DNA from 4 places in the Streptomyces sp. BB1-1-1 genome. Region 1 is predicted to be linked to each of the others. Evidence: riboswitches for the same ligand, from Rfam matches in the RefSeq annotation. Region 1 holds a riboswitch; each other region holds the start of a gene.
The links. Region 1 has a riboswitch for cyclic di-AMP ahead of RI578_RS33415 (C40 family peptidase). Riboswitches for the same ligand answer to the same signal wherever they lie in the genome.
Positions count from the first base shown of each region.

Region 2: another riboswitch for cyclic di-AMP. It lies ahead of RI578_RS05055 (LysM peptidoglycan-binding domain-containing M23 family metallopeptidase); the one in region 1 lies ahead of RI578_RS33415 (C40 family peptidase).
Region 3: another riboswitch for cyclic di-AMP. It lies ahead of RI578_RS15585 (NlpC/P60 family protein); the one in region 1 lies ahead of RI578_RS33415 (C40 family peptidase).
Region 4: another riboswitch for cyclic di-AMP. It lies ahead of RI578_RS16560 (transglycosylase SLT domain-containing protein); the one in region 1 lies ahead of RI578_RS33415 (C40 family peptidase).

Region 1 covers NZ_CP134203.1:7,279,731-7,283,910, reverse strand. The annotation lists gene RI578_RS33430 (VOC family protein) at 1-284, shown strand, start outside; gene RI578_RS33425 (ATP-dependent Clp protease proteolytic subunit) at 437-1,072, shown strand; gene RI578_RS33420 (hypothetical protein) at 1,080-1,388, shown strand; cyclic di-AMP (ydaO/yuaA leader) riboswitch at 1,759-1,903, shown strand; gene RI578_RS33415 (C40 family peptidase) at 1,907-2,380, shown strand; gene RI578_RS33410 (ATP-binding protein) at 2,471-2,962, opposite strand; gene RI578_RS33405 (helix-turn-helix transcriptional regulator) at 3,177-4,037, shown strand; gene RI578_RS33400 (DUF397 domain-containing protein) at 4,047-4,180, shown strand, end outside.
Region 2 covers NZ_CP134203.1:1,102,493-1,106,672, forward strand. The annotation lists gene RI578_RS05050 (SGNH/GDSL hydrolase family protein) at 19-804, opposite strand; gene RI578_RS05055 (LysM peptidoglycan-binding domain-containing M23 family metallopeptidase) at 1,009-1,968, opposite strand; cyclic di-AMP (ydaO/yuaA leader) riboswitch at 1,971-2,130, opposite strand; gene RI578_RS05060 (tyrosine-protein phosphatase) at 2,554-3,351, shown strand; gene RI578_RS05065 (DUF6126 family protein) at 3,361-3,483, opposite strand; gene RI578_RS05070 (XRE family transcriptional regulator) at 3,480-4,130, opposite strand.
Region 3 covers NZ_CP134203.1:3,416,902-3,421,081, forward strand. The annotation lists gene pcrA (DNA helicase PcrA) at 1-1,782, opposite strand, end outside; cyclic di-AMP (ydaO/yuaA leader) riboswitch at 2,024-2,206, shown strand; gene RI578_RS15585 (NlpC/P60 family protein) at 2,213-3,403, shown strand; gene RI578_RS15590 (tellurite resistance/C4-dicarboxylate transporter family protein) at 3,431-4,180, shown strand, end outside.
Region 4 covers NZ_CP134203.1:3,608,002-3,612,181, forward strand. The annotation lists gene RI578_RS16555 (polyprenyl synthetase family protein) at 9-1,019, opposite strand; cyclic di-AMP (ydaO/yuaA leader) riboswitch at 1,710-1,877, shown strand; gene RI578_RS16560 (transglycosylase SLT domain-containing protein) at 1,883-2,383, shown strand; gene RI578_RS16565 (HAD family hydrolase) at 2,450-3,259, opposite strand; gene RI578_RS16570 (GNAT family N-acetyltransferase) at 3,547-4,180, shown strand, end outside.

The DNA of each region.
Region 1 (4,180 bases):
CTCTCGAAGCCGGCCCCACGGGGCGCGGGTTCTCCATCGGCACGGGCGGTGTGCCGGGCGGCCTGCACGGCGGTGACGCGGGCGCCTCCCCGTACGTCTTCTTCCGGGTCGACGACCTGGACGCCGCCGTGGCCAGGGTGCGGAAACTGGGCGGCTCGGTCCAGGACCTCGGCGAGGAGGGCGAGGAGGACGCGGAGTCGGTGGCCCGGTTCGGCCGGTTCGCGCTGTGCCGGGACGACCAGGGCTCCTCCTTCGGCCTGCACGAGCCGCCGAACGGGGGATGAACGCGGGCGCCCCACGCCCCCCTACGGCTCGCTTCCGCTGCCGGCGAACGCGCGATCCTCGCGACTCCTCACCCTCCGCAACGTACGTCCTGTACATTTTTTACAGGAGGCAGTGCAGCCGAACACGGTTCTGCCACGAGGAGGGGTTCGCCATGACCCGACCGTCCGCCCGTCACGTCCTGCCCGAGTTCACCGAGCGCACGAGTGCCGGGAGCCGGACGACGGACCCGTACTCGAAGCTGCTGGAGGAGCGGATCGTCTTCCTCGGGACACCGGTCGACGAGACCTCCGCGAACGACGTGATGGCGCAGTTCATGTATCTCGAACACCAGGCCCCGGACCGGGACATCGCGCTCTACATCAACTCGCCCGGCGGCTCCTTCACCGCGATGACGGCGATCTACGACACCATGCGCTACGTCGCCTGCGACGTGGAGACGACCTGCCTCGGGCAGGCGGGCGCGTTGGCCGCGGTACTGCTGGCGGCGGGCACGCCCGGCAAACGCGCTGCCCTGCCGGGCGCACGGGTGGTCATCCATCAGCCCGCGCTCACCGAGCCGGTGGAGGGGCCGACGAGCGACCTGGCCATCCAGGCCGGCGAGTTGATCCGCGTCCGCGCCCGCCTGGAGGAGATCCTCGTACGGCACACGGGCCGCAGTCCCGAGCAGGTGAGCGCGGACATCGAACGGCACACCGTCCTGGACGCGCAACAGGCCCTGGAGTACGGCCTGGTGGACCGGGTGGTGCCCAGCCGCAGGGTCACATCTCCGGCACCCGGCGCGAGGTGATCCGGCGATGCTGCCACCGGAACTGCCACCACTGCCCGCCCTGACCCGCGCCGAGGCCGAGCTGATCGACCGGTACCTGGACGTCGTCGACCTGCTCGGGCGCATCAACCCCGCGCGGGAGGGCGACACCTATCGCGGGCTGCGGGCCGCCCAGGCGCTGGTCGGCAAGGCTGCCGCCCTGCGCGACGCGCTGGCGCTGATGCACCGGCGGCGCGAGACCGAGCTGCACGCCACCACCCTGGCCCGGGCGCTGCGCGTGCTAGACGGTGAACGGCGGACGGCGCGAGTCGGCCTTCCGCCCCGTTCCGGCCGTTGAGGCAACCGGAGTCGAAACGGACCAAACGGCGTACCGCCTTTCGGCGTAGGGAAACCTCCGATTTCCGACCGGCCGAGCTTGCGCGACCCGCGTGTCCGGACAGCGCAATGAGCCACTGCGTCGCTGGTCCCGGGGTCGTCACCACACGCACCGGCTGGTCGAACACAGAGGTGTCCACCCGAACGGGTGAGTGGTGAGTAACAACACAAAGGGCACGTTCCGTTGGGATTTTCCCATGGGGCGAGACAAGATCCGTGACTGACGACAAGCCCCCGCCGCAGCGGCGGGGCGGTCCGGGCGGACGCCGAGTCCTGCCGCCGCCCGGACGACCGGTCGACAGGAGTGGATCGGCAGGAGTGGAGGACCCGAGCACGACGGGTCGCCGGAACGGTCGTCTCCGCTGGAGCCGCGCCGGGCCGAGCAGCCCTTGGGGTGAAGCCGCACTCGTGCGGCCGGGCAACTTCGCCAGCCCGAATCCGACAGGTCATCCTTCACAGGCGGCTGACGAAGGGTTGCGCATGTCCGCGCTCAATCGTGTCCCGTCGCTGATGGCCCGTGCCGGTACGGCCTCGGCCCTCACCCTCGCCGCCGTGGGCGGTTCCGTAGTGGTCCCCGGCGTCGCCTCCGAGGCGGTCGCGGCGAGCCATGCGACGAAGGCCCTCAAGATCGCTGCCTCCAAGAAGGGCGCGCCATACAAATGGGGCGCCGTCGGACCAAGCAGGTTCGACTGCTCGGGGCTGACGCTGTACTCGTTCAAGAAGGCCGGCAAGAAGCTGCCACGCACCGCCGCCCAGCAGTACAACAAGACCCGTCACATCTCCGCCAAGAACCGCAAGACCGGGGACCTGGTGTTCTTCCACTCGGGTCGCAGCATCTACCACGTCGGCATCTACGCCGGGAAGGGCAAGATCTGGCACGCCCCGAAGACCGGGGACGTGGTGCGTCTGCAGAAGATCTGGACCGGCAGCGTCTGGTACGGCCGGGTCAAGTAGCCCGCCCGAGGGGGTGACGGCGTCCTGACCCGCCGTCACCCCCTCGGGTGCGTGGTATGCGCCTGCGGCGCGCCGGGGACCGTCGGCGACTCACCGCTGCGGCTCCTGGCTTCCCACGGCCCGCCCGACGGCCGAGGCCGGTTCGGCGGGCACCGGACCGGCCGGCGGTGCCCAGGGCAGTTCGATGGAGACGGTCTTGCCGCCCTCGCGCGTGGGCCGCACTCTCAGCTTGCCGCCGCACTCCGCCGTCAGCCAGCGGATGATCACCATGCCCCGGCCGTTGTCCTGCTGGACGGCGGCGGGCAGGCGCTTGGGAAACCGCGGATGGCTGTCGGTGACACCGATGCGCAGCCGCTCGTCACGGTCGAGCACGAGGTCCACGGTGAAGGTGGGTGACTGTCCGAACGTGTGCTGGACCGCGTTGGTCGTCAGCTCCGAGACGATGAGCCGAACGGTGTCGGACACGTCGGTGTCCGGCGGCAGGCCCCACTCCGCCAGTGTGCCGACCACATAGGTGCGCGCGGCGGCCACCGAGGCGGGATCGCTCGGCAGAGTGACGGATGCTTCCAGATGGTCTGCCATGGCGACGTCGTCCCTTTCCCACGGGACCGCAGCCGGACACGGAGCGGATGGTTCGAGTACGGTCCCGGACTGGTGCTTCGCCGCCAGACTGCCATCACCAGGCCGGTGCGGGGCGGCGATCCACCAAGATATGCATATATCTGTCGCTCAAAGCGGTGAACTCTGCGACGGCAGAGCGTATTTGGGCGGCCCATAAGGAGTAAGGGAGTGGCCCATGCAGCACGGTCCCGTGGTGCGCCGCCGGAAGCTGGGCGCGGAACTGCGCGCCCTGCGCACGTCGGCGGGTATCACCAGCGGCGAGGCGGCCCGGCTGGTGGGCTGGCACCAGTCGAAGGTCAGCCGGATCGAGACCGGGACGAGCGGGGCGAAACCGGCCGACGTGCGGTTACTGCTGGACGCCTACGGCGTGGACGACGACCAGTTGCGGGAGCTGCTGGTGATGCTGGCGGGCTCCGACGACGCGGGCGGCCGGAACCACTGGTGGCACGCCTATCGCGGGGTACTGCCCCCGACCTACCGCGACTTCATCAGCCTGGAGTCCCAGGCCAGCGCGATGCGCACGCTGGAGACCACGGTGGTCCCCGGGCTGTTGCAGACGCCGGAGTACGCCCGCGCGGTGACGCGCGCCGCGGCGGACGGGCTGCCGGAGGAGCGGCTGGACACGCTGGTGGAAGTACGGCTGGCCCGGCAGGACGTACTGCGGGCGCAGCCGCCGCTGCTGCTGAGCGCGGTCCTGGACGAGGCGGTGCTGCGCCGGGAGGTGGGCGGCCCCGGTGTCATGTCCCGTCAGCTGGCGCGACTGGTCGAGGCCGCGCGTCTCCCCCATGTCCGGCTCCAGGTACTGCCGTTTGCCGCCGGGGCGCACATCGGTGTCACCGGCCCTTTCGTAATCTTCTCTTTTTCGAGCACTTCTGATCTGGACGTGGTTGTTCTCGACCACTTGACGAGTAGCCTGCATCTCGAACGGAAAGAAGACCTAGAGGCCTATACCGAGGCCTTCAACGCCCTTCTGATCCATGCCCTTTCGCCCGAGGACTCGTTGGACTTCATCGCCGCGACCGCGGCAGGCGCGTAAGGAGGCACCATGTCAGGCTCACCGTCCGCACTCTGTCGGAACATCCCTGCCGGCACCGATCTGCACGACGTGCGGTGGCTGCGCAGCAGCTACAGCACCGGAGCGAACAACTGCGTGGAGACGGCCCGGCCGTCGGTCGGCCC
Region 2 (4,180 bases), 6.2 Mb from region 1:
CCGCACCCCGCACCGCCGTCAGGCCACCGCCGCGATCCGCACCTTGATGTCGTCCGGCGACAGCGCCCCCTTCGCGGTCACGTGGTCGCCCGACGACTCGCCTCGCAGCCGGCGTCCGATCCACGGCACCAGGTACTCGCGTGCCCAGTGCACGTCGTCGCGCCTGACGTGCAGGGTGCCGCGGGGCGGCAGCGGCGGCCAGGGCTGGTCCGGGTCGGCGGGGACGCGCAGGCCGAGGGCCTGGCCCGCGCGCAGCGCCACGCGGGTGTGGCCCTCCGGCGACAGGTGCAGCCGGTCGGCGTCCCACGCCCTGCGGTCCTGGACGCTCCGGAGCGACCACAGGTCGAGCACGGGGCAGCCGTAGCGGTCGGCGACGGCACGGACGTGCCCGTTGTAGGTCGCGATCTTGCCGCGCAGATGCTTGAGGACGGGCACCCCACGGGTGTCGAAGCCGGTCGTCACCAGGACGGTGCCGGCCGCCGCGGCCAGCGCGGCCACCGCGCGTTCGAACCGCTCGGCCACCTCGTCCGGATCGGTGCCGGGCCGGATGATGTCGTTGCCGCCCGCCGCGAACGAGACCAGGTCCGGCGCGAGTTCGGCGACCCTCGGGACCTGCTCCGCCACGATCTGGTCGAGCAGCCTGCCGCGCACGGCGAGGTTCGTGTACCTGAAGTCGCCCTCGGGGCGCCGGTCCGCGAGCAGTACGGCCAACCGGTCCGCCCAGCCGACGAACGACCCGTCGGGGCCCGGGTCGCCGACGCCCTCGGTGAAGCTGTCCCCCACCGCCACGTACGACCCGATCACTTCTCTGCTGTCACTCTTCGAATCGTCTGCCACGTCGGCCCATGATTCACCTTGGAATGTGACCTACGCGACCGTAGGAAAGGGTTGACGGGCGGTGAGAAAAACCACGCCTAAAGTGTTCGTCAATTCCGGAATACACCGAAGGCCGGACCCGGGGATCGGGGTCCGGCCTTCAGCGGCGCGGAGGCCGCGCCCAAGCGGTCGTCAGAGAGAGACGCCGTGCGAGCGCAGGTAGGCGATCGGGTCCACGTCCGAGCCGTAGTCCGGCGTGGTGCGGATCTCGAAGTGCAGGTGCGGACCGGTCACGTTGCCGGTGGCACCCGAGAGACCGACCTGCTGACCCGCCGTCACGGACTGACCGGCGGAGACGGAGAGCGAGGACAGGTGGGCGTACTGGGCGTAGTGGCCGTCGGCGAGCTGGATGACGACCTGGTTGCCGTACGCGCCGCCCCAGCCGGCGGAGACGACGGTGCCCGCGCCGACGGCCTTGAGCGAGGTGCCGGTCGGGACGACGAAGTCCGTGCCGGTGTGGTAACCGCTGGACCACATGCTGCCGGTCTGGTGGTACGGGGTGCCGACGCTGCCGCCGGGCACGGGGGAGGTGAAGCCGCTGGTGGTGCCGGCGGACTGGGCGCTCGTGTCGGACGAGTCCGAGGACGAGGTCTTCGCGGCGTCCGACGACTTCTCGGCCGACTCGGACTTCTCGGAGGACGACTTCTTCGGCGCGGCGGGCTTCTCGGCCGGCTTCTCCGACTCGGCGGAGGAGGGGGCCGAGGACTTGGCGGCCTGCTCGCCGACCGAGAGCTTCAGGCCGGGGTGGATCAGCGACGGGTCCGAGCCGACGACGTCACGGTTGTCCGCGTACAGCTTCTTCCAGCCGCCGTCGACGTCCTGCTCGTCGGCGATCTTCGAGAGGTAGTCACCGCTCTTCACGGTGTACGTCCGCGAGTCCGAGTTCTTCTCGGCGCTGCTGCCGGCGGCCTTCTTCGCGGTCGTCGGTATGGACTGCACGGCCTGTTCGGAGACGGACTGCGCGGGAGCGGCGTGGGCGCCGGCGGCACCCAGCAGCGGCAGCGCGAGCGCGGCGCCACCGGTTCCGGCGACGGCGATGGTGCGGGTCAGGCGCATGGCCCTGGTACGGCGGTGCTTACCCTTCGCGGGCATGGCGATTTCCTCTCCGGCGCCTACGAGGTGAGCTGTCGGGTGCGAGCTGGAGATGCCCGGCCGCGTCGAGACGCGGCTTAACCCCAAGCCGTTCCGGGAACCGGAACAGGCAGTTGTACCTGTGGGTCCCCCGCTCCTGCCGTGTACGGGTGGTGGATGAGTGCGGGCTCCGGTCGGCGGCAGGATTAGGCGTCCGTCCGGATCGGTGGTGAACGTAAGGGACCAAGACGCGCGGGGACAAGCGAGGGGTTCCATTGACAGGTGTTCCGATTGATCCTTTACGGGAATTACCGGTCACCCTCCGTCGATTCGCGCAGTGCCCTTTCGCGTAAACAGCCTTGAAAACCGGCCGAATTACGTGAACATGACGAGCAACGCACGGTCACGGATATGACGCTGCTCACGCGCCGCCTCTCCAGCCCCTTTCATTCCAGGGCCAGTTGGAATGAAGGTGCTAATTCGGACAGAAGGTTTAGATGCGGCGCAGTCGGGCGGCCGTGCCGCCGAGGCCACCGGACCGTGCCGTATCTTCGAGTGGTGCCCGTCGGCGAGCAGCGCCGGCGGGGCGGAGTGGGAGGAGCCCCCGTGACGCAGCAGGTCCCGTCGACCGAACCCGAGCTGGCCGGTGTGCGTAACTTCCGTGACGTGGGCGGGCTGCCGACCGTGGACGGGCGGCGGGTGCGACACGGCGTGCTGTTCCGCAGCGGCCACCTGGCGCACGCCACCGGGGAGGACGCCGCGTTCCTGGCCTCGCTGGGCCTGCACACCATCTTCGACTTCCGCAACGCGGCCGACCAGAAGCTCGAGGGCCCGGACGTCGAGCTGCCCGGCGTACGCAATGTGAACCTGCCGCTGAGCGATCCGGCCGATGGTGCCGAGTTCTGGAAGATGGTCCGCGACGGCGACCTCGACCAGCTGCACGAGATCCTGGCGGACGACAAGGCCGCCAACCGGATGATCGAGTCCTACCGCATGATCATCAAGGAGCGCACGGCGGAGCACTCCCGGGTGCTGCACGCGCTCGCCGAGGACAGCGTCCCCGCCCTGATGCACTGCGCGGCCGGCAAGGACCGCGCGGGCCTGTCGATCGCGATCACCCTGCTCGCCCTGGGCGTCGAGAGCGACGCCATCGTCGACGACTACCTGAAGTCGAACGCCACGCACCGCCGCTACAAGGTGCGCCGCAGCAGCTCCGCCGCCTCCGCCTACTCCCCCGAGGTCATGGAGCTGCTCAGCCCCCTCTTCGACGCGCGCGCCGAGTATCTGGCGGCGGCCTTCGAGACGGTCGAGGAGACCTGGGGCGGGGTCGACGCCTACCTGGAGAAGGGCCTGCGGATCACGCCGGAGACCCGGGAGCGGCTGCGCGAGCGGATGCTGGACTGAGCCACCCGCTCACCGGCTGTTGGCGCCCACCTCGAAGAGCAGGTAGATGAAGGCCGCGAAGACGTGGCCCACGACGAGGTAGATGAAGAGCCGCACCCACAGGGCGCGCGGGAACTTCTCCTGCAGGTTCATGGCGTCTCTCCGAGGGTGGGGTGGGCCGACGTGGTGGCCGGTCCCAGGCACAGCGCCGTCGCCGGGCTCTGCAGCAGGGTGTGGACGAAGAGGAGGTCGACCCCGTCGGCGTCCTGAGCGGCGATCCGGTGCGGGGTCAGCGAGTCGAAGTGCGCGCTGTCACCCGGACCGAGCCGGTGCACGGTGTCCCCGAGGCGCAGACGCAGCCGGCCGCGCAGGACGTGCAGCCACTCCTCCCCGGGGTGCACCCGCACGATGTCACCCTGTGAGCCGTGCGGCACATGGACCCGCAGGGCCTGCATCCCGCGCCCGGCCCCGCCGGCCTGCCAGTACGTCCAGCCGCCCGCGAACGTCGGCTCCATGGCGTCGGCACGCACGACGGCGTCCCGGTCCGCGGCCGTCTCGCCGAGCAGCTCCGAGACGGTCGTACCGTAGACACGGGCGAGGGAGAGCAGCATCGGCAGCGAGGGCTGGCGTTGCCCGGTCTCCAGGCGGGAGAGGTGGGCGGGCGACAGCCCGGCGGCCCGGGCCGCCGCCTCCAGGGTGAGGGCGGCCCTGCGCCGCAGGGCGCGCAGCTGCGGTGCCACGACGGACACCGCGTCCGCCGGCGCGTCCGGCGACGGCGGACCGGTCTCATGGGAGGTCATGCCTCCATTCAGCCCGAAACTTGCCCGGCAGGCAATTTCCTTGCCTCAGA
Region 3 (4,180 bases), 3.9 Mb from region 1:
GGCGGCGAGTTCCTGGAGGTTCTCGATGCGGGTCTCGTCCTGCGGGTCGGTGGAGGCCTGCAACTCGGCGAGGTAGCCGGTGCGTTCGAGGATCGCCTCCAGCACGGTCGCCGGTCCGGCGCCGGACTCGACGATCGTACGGAGGTCCTCCATGAGCGTGTTGAACCGCTTGACGGCGTTGGCGGAGCGCGCGGCCATGCCGTACGCCTCGTCGACGCGCTTCAGGGCCTGCGGGAAACTGATCTTCTCGCGCTGGGAGAGGGCGTCGATCATGGCCTCGGCGCGGTCGCCGATGCCGCGCTTGGGGACGTTGAGGATGCGGCGCAGCGGCACCGAGTCCTCGGGGTTGGCCAGCACCCGCAGGTAGGCCAGGACGTCCCGGACCTCCTTGCGCTCGTAGAAGCGGACGCCGCCGACGACCTTGTAGGGCAGGCCGACGCGGATGAAGACCTCTTCGAAGACACGGGACTGGGCGTTGGTGCGGTAGAAGACGGCGACGTCGCCGGCCTTCGCCTCGCCCGCGTCGGTGAGGCGGTCTATCTCGTCGGCGACGAACTGGGCCTCGTCGTGCTCGGTGTCGGCGACGTACCCGGTGATCTGGGAGCCCGCGCCCTGGTTGGTCCACAGGTTCTTGGGGCGGCGGGACTCATTGCGCTCGATGACCGCGTTGGCGGCGGTGAGGATCGTCTGGGTGGAGCGGTAGTTCTGCTCCAGGAGGATCGTCGTCGCGTCCGGGTAGTCCTCCTCGAACTGGAGGATGTTGCGGATGGTGGCGCCGCGGAAGGCGTAGATCGACTGGTCGGCGTCGCCCACCACGCACAGTTCGGCGGGCGGGACCTCGGCCTCGGGCGGCACGTCGACGGCGTGCTCGGTGGTGCCGACGAGCTCGCGGACCAGGGAGTACTGGGCGTGGTTGGTGTCCTGGTACTCGTCGACCAGGACGTGCCGGAAGCGGCGGCGGTAGTGCTCGGCGACGTCCGGGAAGGCGCGGAGCAGGTTGACCGTCGTCATGATCAGGTCGTCGAAGTCGAGGGCGTTGGCCTCGCGCAGCCGCGACTGGTAGAGGGCGTAGGCCTGCGCGACGGTCTTCTCGAAACCGTCGGCCGCCTGGGCGGCGAAGTCCTCCTCGTCGATCAGCTCGTTCTTCAGGTTGCTGATCTTGGCGCTGAAGGACTTGGGCGGGAAGCGCTTGGGGTCCAGGTCCAGGTCGCGGCAGACCAGCGCCATGAGCCGCTTGGAGTCGGCCGCGTCGTAGATCGAGAAGGACGAGGTGAACCCGAGCTTCTTCGACTCGCGGCGCAGGATGCGGACGCACGCGCTGTGGAAGGTCATCACCCACATCGCGTTCGCGCGCGGGCCGACGAGCTGCTCCACGCGCTCCTTCATCTCGCCCGCGGCCTTGTTGGTGAAGGTGATCGCGAGGATCTGGCCGGGGTGGACGCTCCGCTCGGCCAGCAGGTGGGCGATGCGGTGGGTGAGCACGCGGGTCTTGCCCGAGCCCGCGCCGGCCACGATGAGCAGCGGGGAGCCGGAGTGGACGACGGCGGCGCGCTGGTTCTCGTTCAGCCCCGCCAGGAGCGCGGCCGCGTCCAGGGCGGGGCGCGGGGCGCCGTCCCGGTAGTGGGTGTCCCGCTCCGGCGGCGCGTCGAACTTCCCGGCGAACAGATCGTGCGGAACCGGCTCCGGTCCGTGATCGTCCTCGGGCGGCGGCGGAGGTTCCTCCTCGTGACCCCGGGGGGTCTGGAGGCTCGCCAGGAAGCTGTCGTCAAAGAGGCTGCTCATCGCTCTCCGAGTCTAGGGCGCCCCACCGACAACCCGCCGCCACCCCGGAAAATGGCCGGGATCCCGCCACCGGGCACGCCCTGCGACAGAGCGGGCGACGAAGAGTGACCGAAGTGGGGCCGCACACCGAAGGTCACGAAAATGTATCGGGCATATCACCCACCAACCTTCACAGCCGCCACACGAGTTGGCTACGGTGCGGACAGGCCGCACGACCCCCTCCGGCGAACGTCGCCGGGCCGCGCGGCCTCCGCCGAGTCCGACGTGCCCGCACGGCGCCCGGAGCCGGGGACCCGACCGAGAACCTTGGGGTGAATCGGCCGCACCGCCCTCCACGGGGGCGGATCCGCCGTAGGGCAACCCTTCCGCGCCACACCGCCCGAACCCGACAGCTAACCCGGTAGGCGGAGCTTTGGAAGGAGTCGCCTCCTTGGCGTCGCACCGCAAGTCGCGTCCCACGGGTACGCGCGTCGCAGGCATACGGACCCCCGCCCTCGCCACGGCGGCCCTCACCTCCGTCGCCCTGCTGTCCCAGACGGCCACCGCCGCGCCGTCGGACGACGACAGGCCGAGCCTGGAAGAGGTCGAGAAGAAGGTCGACGACCTGTACCGCCAGGCGGGGTCGGCGACGGAGAAGTACAACGCGGCCAAGGAGAAGACCTCCAAGCAGCGCAAGCGCGTCGACACCCTCCTCGACGACGTCGCCGAGCGCACCCAGAAGCTCAACGAGGCGCGCGAGGAGCTGGGTTCCTTCGCCTCCGCCCAGTACCGCACGGGCTCCACGGTCCCGGAGACCGCGACCTTCCTGCTCGCGGACTCGCCGCAGGACTACGTCGACCGGACCCACCTGATGGACCGGCTCACCGGCCGCCAGAAGGACGCGGTCGACGACTACGTCACACAGCAGTCGGCGACGATGGAGAAGCGCCGGGAGGCCACCGAGAGCCTCCAGACGCTCACCGAGTCGCAGAGCGACCTCAAGACGGCCAAGGCCACCGTTCAGAAGAAGCTCGCCACCGCGCGTGAGCTGCTCTCCGAATTGACCGCCGAGGAGAAGGCCAGGCTCGCGGCGATCGAGAAGAAGAAGCAGCAGGAGGCCGCCCGCAAGGCCGCGGAACTCGCGAAGCAGCAGGCCGAGGAGCGCAAGCGGCAGGAGGAGGCCGACCGGCAGGAGAGCGACGCCTCCTCGGGCTCATCCGGCTCCTCGGGCTCCAGCGGCGCCGGTACGGAAACCGGGTCCTCCACGCCGGACTCCTCCTACGGCACCAAGGCCGAGAAGGCACTCGCCTTCGCCCGCGCCCAGATCGGCAAGCCGTACGTCTGGGGCGCCACCGGCCCCGACTCCTACGACTGCTCGGGCCTGACCCAGGCCGCCTGGAAGGACGCGGGGGTGACACTGCCGCGCACCACCTACGACCAGGTCGACGCCGGCACGACCGTCCCGGTCTCCCAGGCCCAGCCCGGCGACCTGGTCTTCTTCTACGACGACCTCAGTCACGTCGGCCTCTACATCGGCAACGGCATGATGATCCACGCCCCGAAGCCGGGCGCGTACGTCCGCGAGGAGTCGATCTTCTACGACGGCGAGTCGTCGATCCACAGCGTGGTGCGCCCGGCCTGAGCCGCGCGGGTCCTTAGCATCGGGCGCATGTCATCCGGCACCTCTCCCACCTCCCCCTACCCCCTGCGCGCCTGGTGGGCGCAGCGTCCGCCGGCGGCCGGGGCGGCGGTCATGGCGACCGGCATCCTGTCGGTCGCCCTGCACCTGACGGGCCACGAGGTCCTGTCCCGGATCGCCCTGGTCCTGGCCTGCGCCGCCTGGCTGACACTGGCGGCGAACTTCGTCTACCTGCTGCTGGTCGAGCGGGCCCAGTGGGTGACGCGGGCCGGGACGCCGGGCGCCCTCACCGCCGTCGCCGCGACGACCGTGCTCGGCACCCGCATCTCCCTGTTCGGCTGGTCACCCGTGGCGGCGGCACTGCTGGCGCTGGCGGCGCTGCTGTGGCCGGGACTGCTGTACCTGGTCGTCACGCACTGGGGGCGCCGGATGCCCGGGGCGGTGTTCCTGGGCTGCGTGGCCACGGAGGGGGTGGCCGTGCTGGGCGCCACACTGGCCGCCACCACCTCGACGGCCTGGCTGGCGCACGCGTCCCTGGTGCCGTTCTGGCTCGGGATCGTGCTCTACCTGATCGCCCTGTTCCGCTTCGATCTGCGGCAGGTGGCCCGGGGCTCCGGAGACCACTGGGTGGCGGGTGGCGCGCTCGCCATCTCGGCCCTCGCCGGCGCCAAGCTCCTCGCGGCGGCCGGGACGGGCATGTACCTGTGGAACAACGACGACTACGCCGTCCTGCACGACGTGACCGTCTTCCTGCTCGCCCTCGACCTCGCCTGGTACGCC
Region 4 (4,180 bases), 3.7 Mb from region 1:
CCGGGCGCTCAGCCGGCCCGGTGCACCACGGCGTCGCACAGTTCCACCAGCGCGGACTTCGCCTCGCACTCCTTGAGCGGGGCCAGCGCCGCCCGGGCGTCCTTGGCGTACCGCACGGTGTCCCGCCGCGCCTGCTCCAGCGCGGGGTGGGCGCGCAGCAGCCGCAGCGCCTCCGCGTGCCGCGCGTCGTCGCTCAGGTCGGAGTCCAGCAGCTCGCACAGGGCGATGTCCTCGGCGAGCCCCAGCCGGGCCGCCCGCTCGCGCAGCCGCAGCACCGGGAGGGTCGGGATGCCCTCACGCAGGTCGGTGCCGGGCGTCTTCCCCGACTCGTGGGAGTCGGAGGCGATGTCCAGGACGTCGTCCGCGAGCTGGAAGGCGACGCCGAGCCGCTCGCCGTACTGGGTGAGCACGTCCACGACCGTCTCGTCGGCGCCGGACATCATCGCGCCGAACCGGCAGGAGACCGCCACCAGCGAGCCCGTCTTGCCGCCCAGCACGTCCAGGTAGTGGTCGACCGGGTCCCGGCCGTCCTGCGGCCCCGCCGTCTCCAGGATCTGGCCGGTGACGAGCCGTTCGAACGCCAGGGCCTGCACGCGGACCGCCTCGGGACCGAGGTCGGCGAGGATCTGTGAGGCGCGGGCGAAGAGGAAGTCGCCGGTGAGGACCGCGACCGAGTTGTCCCAGCGGGTGTTGGCGCTGGGCACGCCGCGCCGTACGGCGGCCTCGTCCATCACGTCGTCGTGGTACAGGGTGGCGAGGTGGGTCAGCTCGACGACGACGGCCGAGGGCACGATCCCGGGGGCGTACCGGTCGCCGAACTGAGCGGAGAGCATCACCAGCAGTGGCCGGAAACGCTTGCCGCCGGCCCGCACCAGATGCTGGGCGGCCTCCGTGATGAACGGAACCTCGCTTTTGGTTGCCTCAAGCAACCCTTCCTCGACCGCAACCAATCCGGCCTGGACATCGGCTTCCAGAGCCTGGTCCCGCACGCTCAGCCCGAACGGCCCGACGACGGTCACGAGGGGTCTCCTGTCTGCTGGTGTCTACTGGCGATTACCTGGTTTGTCGATAGGTCGCTGCCACCACTCAAGTCAGCGTATCCGGTCACCTTTCGATCACCGCTAGCGCCCACCGTTACAGGCCGGTCGGTATCGGATCATGCACAGTATGTTTTTGATCAGGTGATATGAGCAGATATCGATCGCAATCACCAGGGGCCGGAACCCGCCACCGAAGATCACATCACCCCTCCCAACGGCCCGCACTCCGAATACGTCACCCGCTCGGGTCACCCCGATCCCGCCCCGAACGGATGCCCGCACAGCACACGGAAACACCGGCCGGGGCGGGGTCGGAGACGAGAGACGCGCGGCGGCCGACCCACCCGACCGCCGGCCGGAACCCGAAACCCTCCCCACCTACGGGCGATTGACTCCGAGTTGGCATTAATGCCCGATTTGCCAGCCTTGCTGAGGCGGGTGAGTTGGCTCACTTCGCCCCACCTGTAGGCAACCCTGCCGCCGACCGTGCCCTCCCTTTGCCCCGCAAGCCAGTTGAGGCTTGGCAGCCGCAAAGGATCAAGCACCTCAAACACCTCAGACCAAGGTCAACAGGCGCGTTGGGTGATTCCTGCACTTGTTTCGGACATGTGCTCTCGCATACGTTCCCGGCCTGTCGGGCGGACGCCGAATCCTGCCACCGCCCGGACGCACAGTCATCCGCCAACAAACTCGCAGGCAGGAGCGGGGGACCCAGGTAAGTCGCCGCACCGGTCACCACCGGAGCGGCTAGGGGTGAAGCCGTGCCCGTCAGGGCCCGGCCGGGCACCTCCCCGCCCGAACCCGACAGCTCACCTCGCAGGCGTAAGGAGAGGGACTCAAGCATGTCTGCCAACGGTCATAACCGTCACGCCCGCACCGCCCGCCTCGCCCGGAAGCTCGCCGTGGCCGGCACCGGCGCCGCCGTGCTCGCCCTGCCGCTCATCGGGGCCACCAGCGCCTCCGCGGCCACTCCGGCCGCCACCACGGCCGCCGCGACCGCCACCACGGCCGCGACGACGTACCCGGACAACCTCGACGGCTGGATCCGTGAGTCGCTCGACATCATGGCCCAGCACGGCATCCCCGGCTCGTACGAGGGCATCCACCGCAACATCATGCGGGAGTCGTCCGGCAACCCGCTGGCCATCAACAACTGGGACATCAACGCCATCAACGGCACCCCGTCCAAGGGCCTGCTCCAGGTGATCGACCCGACCTTCCAGGCGTACCACGTGCCCGGCACCTCCTGGGACCCGTACGACCCGGTCGCCAACATCACCGCCGCCTGCAACTACGCGGCCGACCGGTACGGCTCGATGGACAACGTCTTCGGCGCGTACTGAGCCGTAATACGGGGCTCTGCGCCCTAACACCGGGCTCTACGCCGTAATAGCAGGCTCTGCGCCGTATCACGAAGCTCTGAAGATCCGTTCGAGGACGACGGCCACGCCGTCGTCCTCGTTCGTCAGGGTGACCTCGTCGGCCACCGCCTTGAGTTCGGGGTGGGCGCCCGCCATCGCGACACCGTGGGCCGCCCAGTCGAACATGGGGATGTCGTTGGGCATGTCCCCGAAGGCGATCGTCCGTCGGCGGCTCACGCCCAGGCGCTCGGCGGCCAGCGCCAGGCCGGTGGCCTTGGTGATGCCGCACGGCTGGAGCTCGACCGTCCCCGGACCCGACATCGTGACCGTGGCGAGGGAACCGACCACCGCGCGCGCCGTCGCCGCCAACTCGTCGTCGGACAGCTCGGGATGGCGCAGCAGCACCTTGCTGATCGGCGCGCTCCACAGCTCGTCGCGCCGCTCGACCCGCACCGCGGGCAGCGTCGGGTGAGGCATCAGGTAACCCGGCTCGATGAGGGTCAGGCCGTCGACACCGTCCTGGTCGACCGCCGCGTGCACCTGCCCCACCTCGGCCTCGATCTTGCCGAGCGCGGTCTCGGCCAACTCCCGGTCCAGGGTGACCGACCACAGCATCCGGTGCGCGCCGGCGTCGTACACCTGGGCGCCCTGGCCGCACACCACGAGCCCCGTGCAGCCGAGACGGTCGAGCAGGGGCCGCACCCGGGGCGCCGGCCGCCCCGTCACCACCAGATGCCGCGCACCGGCCCCGGCCACCCGCGCCAGCGCGGCCAGTGACCGGCCGGACACGGTGTCGTCGCCGCGGAGCAGCGTGCCGTCGAGATCGGTGGCGACGAGTGAATACGCGGTGCGGTCCATGATCAGAGAATACGGACACCGCACCTGTCCGACTCACCCGCGATCGCTTCCGAACGAGGAGGCGCGAGGTCGGCACGAGTCCGCACGAGTACGGCACGAGTGCGCACGAGGACGCACGTTCGTGTCCGAAACCTGGCACATCATCGGCTAAAGCCGGTTAAAGGCCTGTGCACCGGTTGGCAACAACATGGTCCGCTACCTACCGGCCGGACGGCACCCGGGGGTACCTTCCTTTTGTCCAGGGGGGACTTGATCGGGGGGTCGGGTTGAACAGCGGACGTGTGCGTGTGCTCAGGCCGGAGGAACTGGGCGAGGGGGAACGGGAGCACTGGCGCGAGCTGCGCGCCAAGTCGACGGCACCACGCAATCCGTTCATGGAACCGGAGTTCACCGACGTCGTGGGCCGGGTGCGGCCGCGGGCACGGATCGCGGTGGTGTACGACGGCGGTGAGGCGGCCGGTTTCCTGCCGCACGAGCGCGGACCGCTGGGTCAGGGCCGGGCCATCGGACTCGGGGTCTCGGACTGCCAGGGCGCGGTGCTGCGCCCCGGCCTCACCCCGGACACCCGCGAACTGCTGCGGGCCTGCTCCCTGTCGAGCTTCGCCTTCGACAACCTGGAGGCGGAGCAGCGGTTGTTCGTACCGCACGCCGCCGAGGAGCACACCACCTACGTCATCGACGTGGAGAAGGGCTACGAGGCGTACGAGAGCGGGCTGCGCGACCGGTCGCCGAAGTTCCTCAAGACCACCCTCGCCAAGGAACGCAGGCTCGGCCGTCAGGTCGGGGACGTGCGTTTCGTGTTCGACGAGCGGGACCCGGCCGCGCTGCGCACGCTCATGGAGTGGAAGTCGGCGCAGTACCGCAGGACGGGACGCCGGGACCGGTTCGCGCAGGAGTGGATCACGCGGCTCGTCGGGCGGC